3 regions of the Streptomyces sp. NBC_01116 genome follow, and region 1 is predicted to be linked to each of the others. Evidence: riboswitches for the same ligand, from Rfam matches in the RefSeq annotation. Region 1 holds a riboswitch; each other region holds the start of a gene.
The links. A riboswitch is a leader RNA that binds a small molecule or an ion and turns the genes downstream of it on or off. The one in region 1 is predicted to bind cyclic di-AMP.
Positions count from the first base shown of each region.

Region 2: another riboswitch for cyclic di-AMP. It lies ahead of OG245_RS23530 (NlpC/P60 family protein); the one in region 1 lies ahead of OG245_RS33650 (peptidoglycan DD-metalloendopeptidase family protein).
Region 3: another riboswitch for cyclic di-AMP. It lies ahead of OG245_RS35525 (transglycosylase SLT domain-containing protein); the one in region 1 lies ahead of OG245_RS33650 (peptidoglycan DD-metalloendopeptidase family protein).

Region 1 covers NZ_CP108644.1:7,667,594-7,672,713, forward strand. The annotation lists gene OG245_RS33630 (aspartate aminotransferase family protein) at 1-1,331, shown strand, start outside; gene OG245_RS33635 (helix-turn-helix domain-containing protein) at 1,405-2,013, shown strand; gene OG245_RS33640 (DUF6126 family protein) at 2,079-2,252, shown strand; gene OG245_RS33645 (tyrosine-protein phosphatase) at 2,295-3,107, opposite strand; cyclic di-AMP (ydaO/yuaA leader) riboswitch at 3,552-3,710, shown strand; gene OG245_RS33650 (peptidoglycan DD-metalloendopeptidase family protein) at 3,716-4,669, shown strand; gene OG245_RS33655 (SGNH/GDSL hydrolase family protein) at 4,831-5,120, shown strand, end outside.
Region 2 covers NZ_CP108644.1:5,319,549-5,324,668, reverse strand. The annotation lists gene OG245_RS23540 (M23 family metallopeptidase) at 1-477, shown strand, start outside; gene pcrA (DNA helicase PcrA) at 575-3,016, opposite strand; cyclic di-AMP (ydaO/yuaA leader) riboswitch at 3,286-3,452, shown strand; gene OG245_RS23530 (NlpC/P60 family protein) at 3,451-4,653, shown strand; gene OG245_RS23525 (hypothetical protein) at 4,699-5,052, opposite strand.
Region 3 covers NZ_CP108644.1:8,107,878-8,112,997, forward strand. The annotation lists gene OG245_RS35515 (SpoIIE family protein phosphatase) at 1-534, shown strand, start outside; gene OG245_RS35520 (FAD-dependent oxidoreductase) at 749-2,140, opposite strand; cyclic di-AMP (ydaO/yuaA leader) riboswitch at 2,593-2,780, shown strand; gene OG245_RS35525 (transglycosylase SLT domain-containing protein) at 2,786-3,628, shown strand; gene OG245_RS35530 (GMC oxidoreductase) at 3,785-5,120, shown strand, end outside.

The sequences.
Region 1 (5,120 bases):
ACGACCTGCACGCACGCCACCTCAACCACCAGCTTCCACGCATGCTGCACACCATCGGCTTCGACAAGGTCTACGAGCGGGCCGAGGGCGCGTACTTCTGGGACGCGGAGGGCAACGACTACCTCGACATGCTCGCCGGGTTCGGCGTGATGGGCCTCGGCCGCCACCACCCCGTCGTCCGCCGGGCCCTGCACGACGTCCTGGACGCCCAGCTCGCCGACCTCACCCGCTTCGACTGCCAGCCGCTGCCGGGGCTGCTCGCCGAGAAGCTGCTGACGCACAGCCCGCACCTGGACCGCGTCTTCTTCGGGAACAGCGGCACGGAGGCGGTCGAGACGGCGCTGAAGTTCGCCCGCTGCGCCACCGGGAAGCCCCGGATCCTCTACTGCGACCACGCCTTCCACGGACTCACCACCGGCTCCCTCTCGGTCAACGGGGAGAGCGGCTTCCGTGACGGCTTCGCGCCGCTGCTGCCGGACACGCCGGTCCCGCTCGGCGACCTGGACGCGCTGCGCCGCGAGCTGAAGCGGGGCGACGTCGCGGCCCTGGTCGTGGAGCCGATCCAGGGGAAGGGCGTGCACGCCGCGCCGCCCGGTCATCTGCGCGAGGCGCAGGAGCTGCTGCACCGGCACAAGGCGCTGCTGATCGTCGACGAGGTGCAGACGGGTCTCGGCCGGACCGGGGACTTCTACGCCTATCAGCACGAGGAGGGGGTGGAGCCCGATCTGGTGTGCGTCGCCAAGGCGCTCTCCGGCGGCTATGTGCCCGTCGGCGCGACCCTCGGCAAGGACTGGATCTTCCGCAAGGTCTACTCCTCGATGGACCGGGTTCTCGTCCACTCCGCGAGCTTCGGCTCCAACGCCCAGGCGATGGCGGCCGGGCTCGCCGTCCTGTCGGTGATGGAGGACGAGGAGACCGTCGCCAACGCCCGGCGCACCGGCGATCTGCTGCGCGAGCGGCTGGCGGCCCTGGTGGACCGCTACGAGCTGCTGCACGAGGTCCGCGGGCGCGGGCTGATGATCGGCATCGAGTTCGGCCGGCCCGCCTCGCTCAAGCTCCGCAGCCGCTGGACCATGCTCCAGGCGGCCCGCAAGGGCCTCTTCGCGCAGATGGTCGTGGTGCCGCTGCTCCAGAAGCACCGCATCCTCACCCAGGTCTCCGGCGACCACCTGGAAGTGATCAAGCTGATCCCGCCGCTGGTCATCGGGGACGCGGAGGTGGACCGCTTCGTGGCCGCCTTCACGTCCGTCATGGACGACGCGCACAGCGGCGGCGGACTGATGTGGGACTTCGGCCGGACACTGGTCAAGCAGGCCGTGGCCAACCGCTGACTCGCCCGGGAACGGGAATTGCCTCTGAGGTAAGTTATTTGCCTCAGAGGAAAGATCCTGGCCCAATGGAGGCATGAACACTCCGGACGAAGGGGTGCCGGACGAGCTTCCCGGCGTCGCGCCCCGACTGCGTGACCTGCGCCGTGACCGCGGTCTCACCCTGGAGACCGCCGCCGGCCGGGCCGGACTCTCCCCGGCCCATCTCTCCCGGCTGGAGACCGGCCGCAGGCAGCCCTCGCTGCCGATGCTGCTGGGGCTCGCCCGTATCTACGGTACGACGGTCTCCGAGCTGCTCGGCGAGCAACCGCCCGAACGGGACGCGATCGTCCGCGGCGGCGGCTTCGAGGGGGCGGAGGCCGACGGCTGGATGTACCGGCAGGCCGGTGGGTCCGGCCGCGCGATGCAGGCGCTGCGGGTGCGCGTTCCGTACGGCGCCCAGGGCGACCTGGTCCGGGTGCATCCCGGTGAGGAGTGGCTGTACGTCCTGGAGGGGCGGCTGCGGATCGGGCTCGGCGACACCGTCCACGACCTCGAACCCGGCGACAGCGCCCACTTCGACTCGCTCACCCCGCACCGGATCGCGGCCGTCGACCGCTGCGGTGCGGAGCTGCTCTTCGTCCACTCCCTGCTGCAGAGCCCCGCCGCCGAGCTGTGCCTCGGCAACGCCCTCCACGCGCGCTGAACCGGCCGTCCCGGCCGGCTCCACCCTTCGCTCCACCGGCCGCGAGGCCGACAGAGAGGACCGTCATGTCCGATTCCGAACACTACGACCCGCTCGGTCCCGGCCGCCGCCCGAACGAGGACCCGCAGGAGAAGCGGATGCCGCGCGGTGTGATCATCCGGCTCTTCGCCTACCTGGTGGCGGGCCACGTCATCGCGGGCTTCCTCTACCTGCTCTTCGTGGTGGCCGGGAGCAAGTGACGGCGGGACGACCCTCCGCCCCGGACGGATTGCCCGTCCGGGTCAGCCCTGGTCGAGCAGGCGCTCGCGCAGCCGCTCCCGGGTCCCGGGGGAGACCTTCAGCCCCTCCGCCAGGTAGCGGTCCGTCGTGCCCCAGTTCTCCTCGATGGTCGTGAAGGCCGCCGCGAGGTAGGCGGGCCGCGCCCCGAAGAGCGGGTCCAGCAGCTCCATCACCTCGGGCGACATCCCGGAGCCGGACTCCTCGGAGCGCTTCACGTCGTAGCGGCGGTGGAGGTCGTTGGACTTGAGGTAGTCCTCCTCGATCGCCTCCGGCTCGACGCCGACCGCCAGCAGGGCGACCGCGATCGAGAGACCGGCCCGGTCCTTGCCCGCCGCGCAGTGCATCAGGGCGGGGACGCTGTCCTCGGCCAGGGAGTGCAGCACCCGGCTGTGCTCGGCGGTGCGCTCCTCGATCGTCGCGCGGTACATCCGGATCATGCGGTCGGCGCCCTTGCCGTCCGCCAGGACCGAGCGCAGCTGCTCGATTCTTCCGTCGCTCACCAGCCGCCAGAACTCGGTGCCGTCGGCCGGGTCCGAGAGTGGAATGCTGACATTGCGGACACCGGGCAGCTCGATGTCGTACCCGTCGAGCCGGTGGTCGGCGGAGTGGCGGAAGTCGAAGACCGTGTGCAGTCCGAGCCCGCCGAGGAAGGCCGCGTCCTCGGCGGTGGCGTGGGCCAGGTGGCCGCTCCGGTAGAGCCGTCCGAAGGCGGTGCGCCGACCGTCCGCGGTGGGGAGCCCGCCCACGTCGCGGAAGTTGCGGACTCCGGTCAGCACGGTCTCTGTCGGCGGGACCTGCGGCACCTGCTGCGTCACGGTGGCTCCTGGGATCTCTGGCGTCGGCGCGGCTCGCCGGCGAGGGCGCTCCCGTGACGATACGACATCGATTCGACGGAAAATCATCACGGTCGTGCGCCCCGGCGCGCGGTGTCGGGACGGCCTCGCTGACCCGGCGTCAGGAGGGAAGCCGGCCCGATGTCCGTATTGGTGCATTTCGCAGAACATGCCCCGCTAATGGGGGAGATGGTATTCCCGAGGTGAGCGGGATCATATCCGTGACGGTCCGTGGCGAGCGCGCCCCGGGGCATTCCCGTTGCCCGCACGGAAATCCAAGATCCGTAATCCACGGAGTGTGACGGGAATTCCGGAACGATATTGAATCGACGATTCCGGTGGGCAACCGATGGCTTGTTCCGCTCGTCCTGACTCGTTTACGGTCGCCGCAATCCGGACGGACCGCCTAATCCTGCCGCCGCCCGGAATTCGCACCCACCCACCAACGCGTGGCAGGAGCGGGGGAACCAGGTAAGCCGCCGATCCGGAGCGATCCGGACCGGCTCGGGGTGAAGTCGCCGCAACGCGACCGGGCATCTCCAGCCCGAACCCGACAGCTCACCTCGCAGGCGCCGGAGAGGACCAGCCCCATGCCCGCAAAGGGTAAGCACCGTCGTTCGAAGTCCGGCCCGATCTCCCGCGGCGTCCTCGTCGCAGGGACCGGCGGCGCCGCACTCGTCCTGCCGCTCATCGGCGCCACCGTGGCGAGCGCCGCGGACCAGGCGGCTCCGGCCGCGAAGCCCGCCGCCTCGGTCGCCGCCGCCCACACGGCCCCGGCCGCCGCCCCCGCCGCGTCGAAGGCGGACCCGAAGACGTACGCCGTCGTCGCCGGCGACTACCTGGCGAAGATCGCGGCCGAGCACCAGCTCAAGGGCGGGTGGGAGAAGCTGTACCAGGACAACCGCTCCACCGTCGGCGAGAACCCCGGCCTGATCCACCCGGGCATGAAGCTGACCCTCGGCGCCAAGGGCTCCGCCCCGGCCGAGAAGTCCGCCGCGCCGAAGGCCGCGCCGAAGAAGGCCGAACCGGCGCCGAAGGCCGCGCCGAAGGAGGCCCCGAAGGCGGACACCGTCTCCGCCGACGACTCCGAGGGCTCCGGCGGCTCGGCGCGGACCGGCTCCTCCGAGGCCACCGGCTCCGGCTGGTCCGCCCCGCTGGCCAGCGCCAACGTCACCACCCAGTACCGGGCTTCCGGCGCCAGCTGGTCCAGCGGCTACCACACCGGCTCGGACTTCCAGGCCGCCTCCGGCACCCCCGTACTCGCCATCGGCCCGGGCACCGTGGTCTCGGCCGGCAACAGCGGCTCCTACGGCAACGAGGTCGTCATCCAGCACGAGGACGGCATGTACTCCCAGTACGCCCACCAGTCCTCGCTCAACGTCTCCGTCGGCCAGACCGTCACCGGCGGCCAGCAGATCGGCCTCTCCGGCTCCACCGGCAACTCCACCGGCCCGCACCTGCACTTCGAGGTGCGCACCGGCCCGGGCTACGGCTCGGACGTCGACCCGATCGCGTACCTGCGTCAGCACGGCGTCTCCGTCTGACCGGACACGGCGAGAAGTGATCGAGGGGCGGTGCGCGGCGGCGCACCGCCCCTCCACTTATTCCGGCTTTACCAAAAACTGACCGGGTGGTCTATCTCACCACCCGTCAACCCCGTATTACGGTCGCGTAGGTCACATCGCGCGATGCAGGATAAGTGCTTGTGGCAGACGATTCGAGAAAAAACCAGCAGCACACCATCGGGTCGTACGCGGCGATTGGCGACAGTTTCACCGAGGGAGTCGGCGACCCCGGCCCCGACGGGACGTATCTCGGCTGGGCGGACCGCTTCGCGGTGCTCCTCGCCGACCGGCTCCTGGCCCCCGACGCGGTGGCCGGCCCCGGGGACTCCCCGCACGGGGGCTTCCGCTACGCCAATCTCGCCGTACGAGGACGTCTCCTCGACCAGATCGTCGAGGAGCAGATCCCGCGCGCCAAGGAACTGGCCCCCGA
Region 2 (5,120 bases), 2.3 Mb from region 1:
GAGCGCATCGACCTGCGGGAGCGGCAGGCGGCGGAGAAGAAGAAGCGCGAGGAGGAGGCCGCACGCCGCGAGGCGCTGCGCCCCAAGTTCGTCCTGCCGGTCAAGCAGCACGGGCTCAGCGCCTACTACGGTCAGGCGGGCGTCAACTGGATGTCCGTGCACTCGGGCATCGACTTCCCCGTCTCGTACGGCACTCCGGTGATGGCCGCGACCGACGGCACCGTGCGCACCCAGCTGAACAGCGCCTACGGGGTCATGGCGATCGTGACCGCGGCCGACGGCACCGAGACCTGGTACTGCCACCTCAGCAGCACCAAGATCCGCTCGGGCCCGGTGAAGGCCGGCGACGTCATCGCGTACGCCGGGAACTCGGGCAACTCCACCGGTCCGCACCTGCACTTCGAGGTCCGGCCCGCCGGCGGCGCGGCGATCGACCCGCTGGCGTGGCTGCGCGGCAAGGGCCTCGACCCGAGCTGAGACGGAACCACGGGAACACCGGGCGGAAAGCGAAGCGGGAGGAGGGCCGAGGCCCTCCTCCCGCTTCCGTCCGTCCGGCCCTGTCCCGCCCGACCGACTACAGCTTCTCGACCGGCGCGTACCGCAGCAGCAGCTTCTTCGGGCGTTCGTCGCCGAAGTCGACCGTCGCCTTGGCCTGGTCGCCGAAGCCCTCGACGGCCGTCACCGTGCCGAGCCCGAACTGGTCGTGCGTGACCCGGTCCCCGGCCACCAGGGTGACCGTCGGCTTCTCCGCGCCGCCTCGCCGGGTCGCGAACCCCGAAGGGCCGGAGCGGGAACGGGACGAGGACAGCGAGGACGTGATGCCGGAGGTGGGCCCGGCGGGGGCGGCCATCGGGCCCTTGCGCCGCCAGTCCAGGTGCGCTTCCGGGATCTCCTCCAGGAACCGCGAGGGCGGGTTGTACGAGGGCTGGCCCCAGGCGCTGCGCATCGCGGCCCGGGTCAGATAGAGCCGTTCGCGGGCGCGGGTGATGCCGACGTACGCGAGGCGGCGCTCCTCCTCCAGCTCCTTGGTCTGGCCGAGGGCCCGCATGTGCGGGAAGACGCCGTCCTCCATGCCCGTGAGGAAGACGACCGGGAACTCCAGGCCCTTCGCCGTGTGCAGGGTCATCAGCGTGATGACGCCGGAGCCGTCCTCGTCCTCGTCGGGGATCTGGTCGGAGTCGGCGACGAGCGCGACCTTCTCCAGGAACTCCGCGAGCGTGCCCGCGCCTTCCTCGTCGCCGCGCTCCTGCTCGAATTCGAGGGCGACGGCGGCGAGTTCCTGGAGGTTCTCGATGCGGGTCTCGTCCTGCGGGTCGGTGGAGGCCTGGAGCTCGGCGAGATAGCCCGTGCGCTCCAGGACCGCCTCCAGCACGACGGCGGGCCCGGCGCCGGACTCGACGATCGTGCGCAGCTCCTCCATCAGCGTGTTGAAGCGCTTGACGGCGTTGGACGAGCGGGCGGCCATGCCGTACGCCTCGTCGACGCGGCGCAGCGCCTGCGGGAAGGAGATCTTCTCGCGCATCGACAGGGCGTCGATCATCGCTTCGGCACGGTCGCCGATGCCGCGCTTGGGGACGTTGAGGATGCGGCGCAGCGGAACGGTGTCCTCGGGGTTGGCGAGGACCCGGAGGTAGGCCAGGACGTCCCGGACCTCCTTGCGCTCGTAGAAGCGCACACCGCCGACGACCTTGTAGGGCAGGCCGACGCGGATGAAGATCTCTTCGAAGACGCGGGACTGGGCGTTGGTCCGGTAGAAGACGGCGACGTCGCCCGCCCTGGCGTCGCCCGCGTCGGTGAGCCGGTCGATCTCGTCGGCGACGAACTGCGCCTCGTCGTGCTCGGTGTCGGCGACGTAGCCGGTGATGCGGGCGCCGCTGCCGGCGTTGGTCCAGAGGTTCTTGGGGCGGCGGCTCTCGTTGCGCTCGATGACGGCGTTGGCGGCGGAGAGGATCGTCTGCGTGGAGCGGTAGTTCTGCTCCAGCAGGATCGTCGTCGCGCTCGGGTAGTCCTCCTCGAACTGGAGGATGTTGCGGATGGTCGCGCCCCGGAAGGCGTAGATCGACTGGTCCGCGTCGCCCACCACGCACAGCTCGGCGGGGGCGTCGGCCTCCCCGGCCGGGCCGACCAGCTCCCGTACCAGCGTGTACTGGGCGTGGTTGGTGTCCTGGTACTCGTCGACGAGGACGTGCCGGAAGCGGCGGCGGTAGTGCTCGGCGACGTCCGGGAAGGCCTGGAGCAGGTGGACCGTCGTCATGATGATGTCGTCGAAGTCCAGGGCGTTGGCCTCGCGCAGGCGGGCCTGGTAGAGCGCGTACGCCTGGGCCAGGGTCTTCTCGAAACCGTCCGTCGCCTGCCCGGCGAAGGTCTCCTCGTCGATGAGCTCGTTCTTGAGGTTGGAGACCTTGGCGGTGAAGGACTTCGGCGGGAACTGCTTCGGGTCCAGGTCGAGGTCGCGGCAGACCAGGGCCATCAGGCGCTTGGAGTCGGCGGCGTCGTAGATCGAGAACGACGAGGTGAAGCCGAGCTTCTTCGACTCGCGGCGCAGGATGCGGACGCACGCACTGTGGAAGGTCATGACCCACATGGCGTTGGCGCGGGGGCCGACGAGCTGCTCGACGCGCTCCTTCATCTCGCCCGCGGCCTTGTTGGTGAAGGTGATCGCGAGGATCTGCCCGGGGTGCGTCCCGCGCTCGGCCAGCAGATGGGCGATGCGGTGGGTGAGGACCCGGGTCTTGCCGGAGCCTGCCCCGGCGACGATGAGCAGCGGGGAACCGGCGTGCACGACGGCGGCGCGCTGCTCGGTGTTCAGCCCGTCGAGCAGCGCGGCGGAGTCGATCGCCGGGCGCGGGTGGCCGTCCCGGTAATACCCGTCCCGGGGCGGCGGGGGCGCGTCGTAGACGCCCTCGAAGAGGTCCTCCGGCACCGCTTCGGGCGCGTGGTCCTCGGGAGGCGGCGGGGGGCCGTCCTCCGCGGGCTGGAGGCCGGTCAGGAAACTGTCGTCAAAGAGGCTGCTCATCGCCTCCCGAGTCTAGGCGGCCGGACTGACAACTCTCCGCCGAAGGCGGGAAGGGGCCGCCCGCACCCCACCGTCACCCGTACGCACGGGGACCGGACGTCGACGTTCCGTGAAGGATCGCCCGGTCGGAGGGGGTGCCGGAGCCCCGATCCGGAAAGGTCACGAAAATGTATCGGGCATATCGCTCATCGTCCTTCCCAGCGGCGGGGCCGGTTGGCTAGCGTGCTCGGTCAGGTGACCCGTACCTCCCTGGGGCGAACCACGCCCGACGGGCGCCTCCGCCGAATCCGTCCTGCCACCCGGGCAGTCCGGAACCGGGGACCCACACGCAGCACCGGGGTGAATCGGTCCGTGCCCTCGCATCCGGACCGTAGGACAGCCTTCCGTTCCGTCCGAACCCGACAGCTAACCCGGTAGGCGGTCCACGGAAGGAGATGCCGGTCTTGGCATCGCATCGCAAGCCGCGCACGAAGGTGCGCACCACCACCCCCGCCGTCGGTCTGACGACGGCCGCGCTGGCCTCCGTGACGCTGCTCTCCACGCAGAGCGCCACGGCCGCGCCCGCGGAGCCGAAGCCCGCCATCGAGGAAGTCCAGCAGAAGGTCGACGCCCTGTACCGGCAGGCGGGCACCGCGACCCAGGAGTACAACCGGGCCAAGGCCGCCTCCGCGTCCCAGCGGACGAAGGTCGACACGCTGCTCTCCGACGTGGCGAAGCGGACCGAGAAGATCAACGAGGCACGCAGGGCGCTGGGCTCCTACGCGGCGGCCCAGTACCGCAGCGGCGGCATCGCGCCCACGGCGACGTTCTTCCTGGCGGACGACCCGCAGGGGTACTTCGACCAGAGCCGGCTGATGGACCGGGCGACGGAGCGGCAGCAGAAGGCCGTCTCCGATTTCCGTACGCAGCAGGCCTCGGCGGCGAAGAAGCGCGCGGAGGCGGTGAAGAGCCTGGAGACCCTCACCGAGACGCAGGCCACGCTCGCCTCCAGCAAGAAGGACGTGCAGACCAAGCTCACCGAGGCCCGGGGCCTGCTGTCGAGGCTGACCGCCGAGGAGAAGGCGCGGCTGGCGGAGCTGGAGCGCCGGCAGGAGGCCGAGGCGAAGGAGAAGGCGGCCAGGCTGGCCGCCCGGCAGGCCGCCGAGGCGAAGGAGAGGGCCGAGGCCGAGGAGAAGGCCCGCGAGGAGGCCGCGAAGGAGCCCGGCGGCGGCTCGGGCACGGGTTCCGGTTCCGGTACGGGCACGGACCCCGGCTCCGGCACCGGTTCCGGTACGGGCAGCGGCTATGCCGCCAAGGCGGAGAAGGTGCTGGCCTTCGCCCGCGCGCAGATCGGGAAGCCGTACGTGTGGGGCGCGTCGGGCCCCTCCAGTTACGACTGCTCGGGGCTGACGCAGGCGGCGTGGCGGGAGGCGGGCGTGACCCTGCCCCGGACGACCTGGGACCAGGTGGAGGTCGGGACCCGGGTCGCCACGTCCGACCTGAAGCCGGGCGACCTGGTCTTCTTCTACGACGACATCAGCCATGTGGGCGTCTACAAGGGCGACGGGATGATGATCCACGCACCGAAGCCGGGTGCGAACGTGCGCGAGGAGTCGATCTACTCCATGCCGATCTACGGAAGCGTGCGCCCGGCGTAGTGCGCGTCCGGGGGGCGGCTTCCCGGCGGCCGCCCCCGGAACGTCTCAGGTCCAGACAGTGGCGATGAAGATGTTGGCGGCCGTCAGTCCGCCGACGGCGGCGAACGCGCCCTTGTCCACCGTCTCGTCGTCCCGCTTGACGTAGACGAGGGCGAGGATCACGACCAGCAGCGCGAGCTTGATGCCGATCTTGACGTTGTTCACGGCCTGGTCGTCGGCCTGGTTGAGTCCGACCAGGGCGACGCCGGTGACGAGCATGGTCAGCGCGCCGTGCAGCATGGCGGGGGTGAAGCGGGCGGTGCCCGCTCCCATGGCCTTCATCTGCGTCAGGAAGCCGCCCAGCAGGGAGGCGATGCCGATGATGTGCAGGGCGACGAAGACATTGATGAGTACGTCCATGGCTCCGGAGCCTAACCATGGCCAAGGTTTTACCTTTCAGTGAGGCAAGCCTTCCTTGCGCACCTCCT
Region 3 (5,120 bases), 440 kb from region 1:
CTCATCGACCTCGACCCGGGACAGTTCGCGAGCTGCTGCTACATCGCGCTGGACCCGGTGACCGGAGTGGCCCGCGCCGTACGCGCGGGGCATCCGCAGCCCGTGCTGCGGCGGCCCGACGGCCGGACGGAGGTGCTGGACCTGCCCGGCGGCATCGTGCTCGGGATCGACGAGCGGGCGTCCTACCCGGTCACGGAGATGCGGCTCGAACCGGGCGCGATGCTCGCCCTGTTCACGGACGGGCTGATCGAGCGCCCGGGGACGGACATCGACGAGGGGATCGAGAGGCTGCGCTCCACCGTCGAACGCATCGGTGCGGTTCCCCTGGCCGAGACGGCCGACCAGGTCATCGGAGAGGCCAGGGAGGCCATCGACCGCCCCGACGACATCGCGCTCCTGCTCGCCGCCCGGTGGGCGGGGACCGGGACGGTCCGGAAGCCCCGGGAGGCCGGAGTGCCCGGGCCCGACCTGTGGCGCACGTTCAGGGGGCCGGACCCGGGGCGCACGGCGGGCGCACGGGATCCGGCCCCCTAGGGCGTGTTTCGAAAGTAGCGCAGTCCGCCCGGAGGGCGGGCTCGGCGGCGTCTGGTGCGTGCGATCGCAAGGCGGAGGGTCGCCCCGATACTGGATGTATCGGGGCGATCCCGACAACGCGGCGAGCGTGCGTGCCAGGCGTCGCCGAGCAGGCGGGACTTTCGAAACACGCCCTAGCGGCCGTACTGTCGATCAGGCATTGATCAGGCGCTGATCAGGCATCGGCCGGGGTCTTCGCCGGTGCGAAGGCGCCGGAGGCCTCCAGCATGCCCTCGCGCTCCACGACCTTGACCCGCTCACGGCCCTGGGCCGCGCCCAGCGCCTGCTCGTGGGCGTCCAGCTTGTGCCAGCCCTCCCAGGTGGTGAAGCGCACGCCGCGGTCTTCCAGGAAGGCCTCGACGGCCTCCGGAGCGGGCGTTGCCGGCTGGGGCAGCCGCCCGGCGGCACGGTCCTCCAGGAGACAGGCGACCGTCTCGTTGGCGTCGCCCTTGGTGTGCCCGATCAGACCGATCGGACCGCGCTTGATCCAACCGGTGACGTAGACCGAGCTCATGTGCTCGTCGCCGGCGATGACGCGGCCCGCCTCGTGCGGCACGGTGCCGGAGGCCACGTCGAAGGGGAGCTTGGGCAGCTCCTCCGAGTAGTAGCCGACGGCACGGTAGACGCTCTGCATGTCCCAGTCGGTGAACCGGCCGGTGCCCCGGACGTTGCCGGTGCCGTCCAGCTCGGTGCGCTCGGTGCGCAGCGCCACGACCTTGCCGTCCTCGCCGAGGATCTCGACCGGGGACTCGAAGAAGTGCAGGAACAGCTTGTGCGGGCGGTCGCCGACGTCGCGGATCGCCCAGTTCTCCAGGGTCTGCGCGACCATGTTGGCCTGCTTGTTCTCCCGGCGGGTCGCGATGGAGCCCTCGTCGTACTCGATGTCCTCGGGATTGACGATGACCTCGATGTTGGGGGAGTGGTCCAGCTCCCGCAGCTCCATCGGGCTGAACTTGGCCTGTGCGGGGCCACGCCGCCCGAACACGTGCACCTCCAGCGCCTTGTTCTCCTTGAGGCCCTGGTAGACGTTGTCCGGGATCTCGGTGGGCAGCAGCTCGTCCGCCGTCTTGGCCAGGACGCGTGCCACGTCCAGGGCGACGTTGCCGACGCCGAGCACGGCGACCTTCTCCGCGGTGAGCGGCCAGGTGCGCGGGACCTCGGGGTGCCCGTCGTACCAGGAGACGAACTCGGCCGCGCCGTAGGAGCCCTCCAGCTGGATGCCGGGCACGTCGAGCGCCCGGTCGGCCTCGGCGCCGGTGGAGAAGATCACCGCGTCGTAGAACGACCGCAGGTCGTCCAGGCCGATGTCGTGCGGGTAGCTGACGTTTCCGAAGAGACGGATCTGCGGCTTGTCCAGCACCTGGTGCAGGGCCTTGACGATGCCCTTGATCCGCGGGTGGTCGGGGGCCACGCCGTAGCGGATCAGACCGAAGGGCGCGGGCATGCGCTCGAAGAGGTCGATGGAGACCCCCGGGTCCTGGCAGACCTCGGATTTGAGCAGCGCGTCCGCAGCGTAGATACCGGCGGGGCCGGCTCCGACAATGGCGACGCGGACGGGGCGTGTCATGGCGTGGTGATCCTTCGGGGCGGGCGAACGCGGGCAGGTACAGCGTACGTCGGAGGTAAGGGTTGGCTTACTAGTCTCCACCGCACACCGTAAGCGATCGCCCCGCGGGCCCTTCGGTCGCCCCTGCCTAGAGTGTCCGATTGGCCCTTTTTCGTGTGACGGTATGGGCGATTTGGTTCTTTTGGGAATTCTGCTCGATGTAGGGCTTATCGTGAACCCTGGGGCATTTGCTTGAGCTTGTTTTCGCCATCACCGCGAGCGAGTGGTGAGCGTCACGTCCGGGAGCGCGGACGCGGAAGCGGAAGCATCGGTTCCCTTCTGTGCGAACAAAGTTGACGGCGTGACGGGGTGGCCCGACCCGGTAATTACGCCTTTCGATCTTGCATGGAAAGGGGAATCCGGAATGCGGGGCTTGTTCTGTTCGGCCTTTCTCGCCTACGGTCACCGTCAATCCGGATGGAACGCCGAATCCTGCCGCCGTCCGGGAATCCGAAACCCACTCACGTACGGCAGGAGCGGGGGACCCAGGTAAGTCGCCGATCCGTAACCGGAACGGCTTGGGGTGAAGTCGCACGAGCGTGCGGCCAGACATCTCCCGTCTGAACCCGACAGCTCACCTCGCAGGCGCCGGAGAGGAAATCCCCCATGCCCGCACAGGGTAAGCACCGTCGTTCCCCGTCCATCTCGCTGCGCCGCGGCCTCGTCGCGGTGACCGCCGGTGGAGCCGTTCTCGCCCTCCCGGTGATCGGCACCACCAGCGCCTTCGCGGCTCCCACCCCCGTCGCCGCGCCGCAGCAGGCCGTGGCGCCCGCCTCGGCGGCCCAGGCGAATTCCGCCAAGAAGGCCGCGCCCGCCCAGCATTCCGTGGCGGCCGGCGAAACGCTTTCCAAGATCGCCCGCGAGTATTCCGTCAGCGGCGGCTGGGAGAAGCTGTACGAAGGCAACCGGAAGATCATCGGAGAGAATCCCGATCTTATTCACCCCGGTATCGAGCTGACCCTCGGAACCAAGGCCGAGGCTCCTTCCGAGGACAAGGCGGGCAAGGCCGCCAAGGCTTCCCCGTCCGCCGCCCGCGGCGGAGAGGCGGACCGTGCCGACCGTTCGGAGCGCATCAACGCCGCCCCCGTGGCGAAGGCCGCTCCGGCCGCCGAAAAGGCCGTCACGTACACGAACGACCTCGACGGCTGGATCAAGGAGTCGCTGGCGGTCATGGCCGAGCAGGGCATCCCCGGCACCTACGAGGGCATCCACCGCAACATCATGCGTGAGTCCTCGGGCAACCCGGCCGCGATCAACAACTGGGACTCCAACGCGGTCAAGGGCACCCCGTCCAAGGGGCTGCTCCAGGTCATCGACCCGACCTTCCAGGCCTACCACGTGCCCGGCACCTCGACCGACAGCTACGACCCGGTCGCCAACATCACGGCCGCGTGCAACTACGCCGCGGACCGGTACGGCTCGATCGACAACGTCTTCGGCGCCTACTGATCCTTCGCGACCGAGCCCGAGGGGCCCCGGACCTGATGGTCCGGGGCCCCTCGGGTGTGCCGGGCGGCGCCGGCAAGTTACCCCCGGGTTTCTAGTGACTTACCACGCGATCGACAGTAGAACCTGTTCCACTCTGTCGAGAGTGAGGGGTGTCACATGAGGGACGCTAGCAAGTCGAATAGCGGGACCGAGGGTGTCTCGCGTCGAAGATTCATCACTGGAACAGGTTCTCTTCTGGGTGCTGCGGCGATCGCCGGGCACACCGCACCGGCGTGGGCGGGCGTCCGGGCGGCAGCAGCGCCGATCGGCTCCGGGGCCCGGGTGCCGGTGCTGGTCGTCGGCACCGGCTACGGCGGCTCCGTGGCCGCCCTCCGGCTCGCCCAGGCCGGCGTCGACGTCCATATGGTCGAGATGGGCATGGCCTGGGACGCACCGGGCGCCGACGGCAAGATCTTCGCCAACACCACCAGGCCGGACGACCGCTCCTTCTGGCTCCGGACCCGGACCAAACAGCCGCTGAGCAACTTCCTCGGCTTTCCCATCGACAAGAACGTCAACCGCTACACCGGCATCCTGGACGCCGAGGAGTTCGGCGGCATCACCGTCTACCAGGGCCGCGGCGTGGGCGGCGGGTCCCTGGTCAACGGTGGTATGGCCGTCACCCCGCGCCGGGAGAACTTCGGCGCGATCCTCCCCACGGTGAACGCCCAGGAGATGTACAGCACCTACTACCCGCGCGCCAACAGCGGACTCGGCGTCACCACCATCGACCCCGCCTGGTTCGACAGCGTCGACTGCTACCAGTACGCCCGTGTCGGCCGGAAACACGCCCAGCGCTCCGGCTTCCCGTTCCTCTTCGTCCCCGCCGTCTACGACTGGGACTACATGAAGCAGGAGGCGGCCGGGACCGTTCCGAAGTCGGCCCTGGACGCCGAGATCCTCTACGGCAACAACTACGGCAAGAAATCGCTCCAGAAGACCTACATCGACCGGATCAGGGCCACCGGCCGGGTCACCATCTCCCCGCTCCACAAGGTCACCACGGTCACCCCGGCCCCGGGCGGCGGCTACACGGTGCTCATCGACCAGCTGGACACCACCGGCCGGACGGCCGCCACCAAGACCGTCACGGCGGACAAGGTGTTCTTCGCCGCGGGCAGCGTCGGCACCAGCAAGCTGCTCGTCGGCCTCAAGGCCACCGGCGCGCTGCCCCTCCTCAACAACGAGGTCGGCCGGGGCTGGGGCGACAACGGCAACGTCATGTGCGGCCGCGCCAACCACCTCTGGGACCCCACGGGGCAGGTGCAGTCGTCCATCCCCACCGGCGGCATCGACAACTGGGACGCCGGCGGGGCGTTCGCCGAGGTCGCCCCGCTGCCCACCGGGATCGAGACGTGGGCCTCGTTCTACCTCTCCATCACCAAGAACCCGAACCGGGCCCGGTTCACCTGGAACGCCGCGGCGGGGAAGGTTGAGCTGGACTGGCAGACGG